Regions from separate parts of the Serratia sp. NA_112.1 genome, predicted to be linked through region 1. Evidence: predicted binding sites of a transcription regulator. Region 1 holds the regulator's gene; the other holds the start of a gene.
The links. Region 1 encodes CRP, which controls carbon source genes, mostly activating them, when cyclic AMP is high. Its sites were predicted from a motif close to ATGTGANNNNNNTCACAT; they were not measured.
Positions count from the first base shown of each region.

Region 1 (3,043 bases):
TGACGGAAAAAATCAGGTAACAATGAGGGATTGCAAACCAACGCGCGGAATTTTGCCCTTGGCGAAAAGGTGTCAAACAGACCAAAAATTTTAACTGACGCCTGCGCATTAAACACGGAGTGACCCATCACCATGTCCGCCAAACATCCCGTTATCGCAGTGACCGGCTCCAGCGGTGCCGGCACCACCACCACCAGCGTGGCGTTCCGTAAAATCTTTCAGCAGTTGAACATCCGCGCCGCGGAGCTGGAAGGTGACAGTTTCCACCGCTATACCCGGCCGGAAATGGACGCGGCGATCCGCAAAGCGCGCGATCTTGGCCGTCATATCAGCTATTTCGGCCCCGAAGCGAACGATTTTGGCCTGCTGCAACAAAGCTTTAGCGAGTACGGTACCAACGGCACCGGTCGTTCACGCAAGTATCTGCACACCTACGATGAAGCGGTGCCCTATAACCAGGTACCGGGGACCTTTACCCCGTGGGAAGCCTTACCGGCACCGACCGACGTGCTGTTTTATGAAGGGCTGCACGGCGGCGTAGTGACCGAACACAACGACGTGGCCAAGCATGTCGACTTGCTGGTCGGCGTGGTGCCTATTGTTAACCTGGAATGGATCCAAAAGTTAATTCGCGATACCGGCGAGCGTGGCCACTCCCGTGAAGCGGTGATGGATTCAGTGGTGCGTTCGATGGAAGACTACATCAACTACATCACACCGCAGTTTTCGCGCACCCATATCAACTTCCAGCGGGTGCCGACGGTAGATACCTCCAACCCGTTCGCCGCCAAGGCGATCCCCTCGCTGGACGAGAGCTTTGTGGTGATCCACTTCCGCGGCCTGGATCAGATCGATTTCCCTTATCTGCTGGCGATGCTGCAGGGATCTTTTATCTCGCATATCAATACGCTGGTGGTGCCGGGCGGCAAAATGGGATTGGCAATGGAGTTGATTATGGCGCCGCTGGTGCAGCAACTGCTGGAAGGCAAAAAAATCGGCTAACTTACCGGAGCGCGGCAACGGACCGCGCCCCTTTATCTATCAGGACACCGCGCGGATCTCAAAACTGTGGGTCACGCTGGCGGCCTTGCTCAGCATCAATGACACCGAACAGTACTTCTCGGCGGAAAGATTCACCGCGCGCTCAACAATTTTGTCACTTAAATCTTTACCGGTGACGATGAAATGCAGGTTGATATGGGTAAACAACCGTGGCGCTTCTTCGCGCCTTTCAGAGGTCAGCTTCACCTCGCAATCACGCACGTCGTTGCGTCCTTTTTGCAGGATCGACACCACATCTATCGCGCTGCATCCTCCCACCGACATCAGCACCATTTCCATCGGACTGGGCGCTTTATCGCCGGCGTTGCCGTCCATCAATACCTGATGGCCAGACGCGGATTCGCCCAGAAACGTCAACCCTTCCACCCACTTAACTCTTGCCTGCATGCTGGTCACTCCGGTTAATTTCTTAAAATCAGACTACGCTTTCGCATAGAAACTGGCAACGGAACCTGATGCTAATCATGCTGAAGCGAGACAACACAAGACACCCGCCTCACTCTGTGCTACAAACAGAGCCGCAATAAATCTTTCCGGGACACTGATTTCAGGGAAACTCCCAGGGAAAGGCTCCTTTACCGGTATGTTAACAGAATGTAGCTTGCAGCTCTCCCGGCAAGTTAATATGCTAGAGCGACAGCGTATATTTATGACACGCCTCAAAACCTGCTGCCAGCTACCATTAAAACAACGGCGACAGCACGTTTTACAGGGAACTCTGACCCCTGTGACACAAGGCAGCGATAACAACAGAGGATAACAGCGAATGGTTCTCGGCAAACCGCAAACAGACCCTACTCTCGAATGGTTCCTGTCTCATTGCCATATCCACAAATATCCATCCAAAAGTACGCTGATTCACCAAGGTGAAAAAGCCGAAACGCTTTACTACATCGTCAAAGGCTCCGTCGCGGTGCTGATTAAGGATGAAGAAGGTAAAGAGATGATCCTGTCCTACCTTAACCAGGGGGATTTCATCGGCGAGCTTGGATTATTTGAAGAAGGTCAGGAGCGTAGCGCCTGGGTTAGGGCGAAAACCGCCTGTGAAGTGGCTGAAATTTCCTACAAGAAATTCCGCCAGTTGATTCAGGTTAACCCGGACATCCTGATGCGCCTGTCAGCTCAGATGGCAAACCGTCTGCAGATCACCTCTGAGAAAGTGGGTAACCTTGCTTTCCTGGACGTTACAGGCCGCATCGCGCAAACCCTGCTGAACCTGGCGAAACAGCCTGATGCCATGACCCACCCGGATGGTATGCAGATTAAAATTACCCGTCAGGAAATTGGCCAGATCGTCGGTTGCTCACGTGAAACCGTTGGTCGTATTCTGAAAATGCTGGAAGATCAAAACCTGATCTCCGCCCACGGCAAAACTATTGTCGTTTACGGCACCCGTTAATCACTGAAAAAACGGCGCGATAATTCGCGCCGTTTTTTTATGCCCCTAGTCATCATGTGGCGCCGACTGATTTATCATCCGGAAGTTAATTACGCACTACGACAAACGCTGGTGCTGTGCCTGCCGGTTCTGCTCGGGCTGTTGATCGGCCAACTACAATACGGCCTGCTATTTTCCCTGGTTCCCGCCTGCTGCAACATCGCCGGGCTGGACACGCCTCATAAACGCTTCTTTAAACGCCTGATCGTCGGCGGTTCACTGTTTGCATTCAGCAGTTTGTTGCTGCAGCAAGCTCTGTTGTGGCAGTTGCCGCTGCCGATACTGATGCTCGGCCTGGCGCTGCTGCTCGGTGTCAACGGTGAAATAAGCCCGCTACACGCCCGTCTGCTGCCTGCTGCGCTAGTTGCCGCCATCTTCTCCCTCAGCATGGCCGGTACGGTGCCGCTTTGGCACGCGCCGGTGTTATATATCGTGGGCACGGCCTGGTACGGCCTGTTTACCTGGTTCTGGTTCAAGCTGTGGAAAGAACAGCCGATGCGCGAGTCGCTTAATCAGCTCTATCTGGAACTGGCGGACTACTTC
Region 1 is NZ_JBQZFO010000018.1:19,888-22,930, reverse strand. Features, by position in the region: gene ACUTQ5_RS21250 (phosphoribulokinase) at 133-1,002, shown strand; gene ACUTQ5_RS21245 (OsmC family protein) at 1,042-1,449, opposite strand; gene crp (cAMP-activated global transcriptional regulator CRP) at 1,829-2,461, shown strand; gene ACUTQ5_RS21235 (YccS/YhfK family putative transporter) at 2,516-3,043, shown strand, end outside.

Region 2 (3,043 bases), on a different contig from region 1:
CTTCCAGTAATTCCACCTGGTGCAGCAGCGCCAGCAGTTTTTGGCCCTGCTCGGTCGGACGTGGCGGCACGGTACGCACCAACAGCGGTTGGCCAAACAGGTTTTCCAACTGTTTGATGCGCTGGGATACTGCCGATTGTGTGATGCAAAGTTTTTGCGCGGCGCGCTCAAAGCCACGCTCACGGATCACCGCGTCCAGCGCTTGCAGCGTTCGATAGTCTGGGCGTTTCATCGGAAAGATATCCCTTAAAGTAAATTGATACAGGCACTATGCCACATCTCTGGTGTATTACAGGTAGAAAATCACCGGGTCATCTTGTCGCACCGCGCCTAAAAATGCGGCCTGGCGTGAAGAAGTGTGATCCTGCCTGAGTGAAAAATAGCGATTTACCCTATAATACGCACACGTTTTCGTACAGAGGCAATGGACATATTATGACGCAGGATGAACTGAAAAAAGCGGTTGGCTGGGCAGCACTGGATTACGTTACCCCAGGCACCATCGTTGGGGTCGGCACTGGCTCGACCGCCGCCCATTTTATTGACGCGCTCGGCTCGATCAAGCACCAGATCGAAGGGGCGGTGTCCAGCTCTGACGCCTCCACCGCCAAGCTGAAAAGCCTTGGTATCCACGTTTTCGACAGCAATGAAGTGGATTCACTGGATATTTATGTCGACGGCGCGGATGAAATCAACCGTCATATGCAGATGATCAAAGGCGGTGGCGCTGCACTGACGCGTGAAAAAATCATTGCTGCTATCGCGCGCAAATTTATCTGTATTGTTGATTCCAGCAAACAGGTTGAAGTATTGGGTAAATTCCCGCTGCCGGTAGAAGTGATCCCGATGGCTCGCTCTTACGTAGCGCGTGAGCTGGTGAAGCTGGGCGGGCTGCCGGAGTATCGTCAGAATGTCCTGACCGATAACGGCAACGTGATCCTCGATGTGCATAACCTGAACATCATGGACGCCATCGCGCTGGAAAACAAAATCAACGGCATCGCCGGTGTGGTGACCGTGGGTCTGTTCGCTAATCGGGGGGCCGATGTCGCGCTGGTGGGTACGCCTGGCGGCGTGAAGGTTGTCGAATAATGTAGTACCCCAGCAGGTATGCGGTCTTGGATCCCACCGGGCCGCATAATTCACTGGTTAAAATATCTTTTATTAAAAGCGCCAAATTTGGTGACATATGTCACATTGCGAGCGATAGCTCCACGAAGCTTCTGCCTATTTCTTTCCCTATGGCATTTTCTGCCAGAAACCGCCAACAACGCTGAGCCTTGTACTGACGGGCGGGCAATCGTTTGTATTGCCGCCTGCGTTATTTTTGTTATGTTGGATGCGTGCTGTTTCACAACAGCCGCTTCTGAAGTCTGAACATAGGGTCGGGTAAATGGCAAAAGTATCATTGGAGAAAGACAGGATTAAATTCCTGTTGGTGGAAGGGGTTCATCAGAGCACGGTAGATAATCTGCTGGCTGCCGGATATACCAACATTGAATATCACAAAGGTGCGTTAGACACCGAATCGCTTAAGGCATCGATCCGCGATGCTCACTTCGTCGGTATCCGATCGCGCACGCATCTGACCGAAGAAGTTTTCGCTGCCGCAGAGAAGCTGGTGGCGGTAGGTTGTTTCTGTATCGGTACTAACCAGGTTGATCTGAAGGCGGCGACCAAACGCGGCGTTCCGGTGTTTAACGCACCTTTCTCTAATACCCGATCCGTGGCAGAAATGGTGCTGGGCGAACTGCTGCTGATGTTGCGCGGCATTCCGTCCGCCAACGCCAAAGCGCACCGTGGCGAATGGCAGAAACTGGCCGTCGGCTCGTTTGAAGCGCGCGGTAAGAAGCTGGGGATTATTGGCTACGGCCATATCGGCACCCAGTTGGGGATCCTGGCTGAAGGTCTGGGTATGAAAGTGTTCTTCTACGATATCGAGAACAAGCTGCCGTTGGGCAATGCCCAACAGGTGCGCCACCTGTCCGATCTGCTCAATATGAGCGACGTAGTGACGCTGCACGTACCGGAAACCCTGTCGACCAAGAATATGATGGGCGCAGAAGAGCTGGCGTTGATGAAGCCAGGTTCGATTCTGATCAACGCCTCGCGCGGTACCGTGGTGGATATTCCTGAACTGTGCAAAGTATTGGCCAGCAAGCATTTGGCCGGTGCGGCGATCGATGTCTTCCCGGAAGAACCGGCTACCAACAGCGAGCCGTTCAACTCACCGTTGTGCGAGTTCGACAACGTGATCCTGACCCCGCACATTGGTGGTTCTACTCAGGAAGCACAGGAAAATATCGGTGATGAAGTGGCCGGCAAGCTGGCGAAATACTCCGACAACGGTTCGACCCTGTCGGCGGTAAACTTCCCGGAGGTATCACTGCCCGCGCATGGCCCTAACGCCAGCCGACTGCTGCACATCCATGAAAACCGCCCTGGCGTACTGACGCAGATTAACCAGATCTTTGCTGAAGAAGGGGTGAACATCGCCGCGCAGTACCTGCAAACTGGTCCGGAAATCGGCTATGTGGTTATCGATATCGAAGCGGAAACCGAACGTGCCGATGCTGCACTGCAACGGATGAAGGCGATTGATGGCACTATCCGTGCTCGCCTGCTGCTCTGATTGAAAACGCGGTGACAAAAAAGGCCGGATTTATCCGGCCTCAGACTGATGACAAACCTCATTCCTGCCCAGAGCGAGTAGAGGCTGATAAATAAAAATCAGGAAAATCAATTTATTGATTTTCGCCTGTTCACCACAAAGCAGGAAAAACCACGCTTTTTCCTGCTTTGTCAGCAACCTAAGGCCGGATTTATCCGGCCTTTTGCTATTCGGCTATCCGCCATGTCCAATTTTTCGTTGGGGTAACGATTTCCGGCAGCGGGATATCCCAATGTTCCACCGGCAGTTGTTCCACCTGCTGGCAGTCATGCGCCAACCCGATCGGGTAGGGGCCGGCATTTTGCCAGTTTTGCAGGGTGCGATCGTAAAAACCGCCGCCCATCCCCAAACGCTGGCCCGAGCTGTCAAACG
Region 2 is NZ_JBQZFO010000007.1:162,816-165,858, reverse strand. Features, by position in the region: gene ACUTQ5_RS15605 (LysR family transcriptional regulator ArgP) at 1-232, opposite strand, end outside; gene rpiA (ribose-5-phosphate isomerase RpiA) at 436-1,092, shown strand; gene serA (phosphoglycerate dehydrogenase) at 1,394-2,632, shown strand; gene ACUTQ5_RS15590 (5-formyltetrahydrofolate cyclo-ligase) at 2,838-3,043, opposite strand, start outside.
Region 2: the regulator CRP is predicted to act here: its motif matches at 1,181-1,198, upstream of serA (phosphoglycerate dehydrogenase).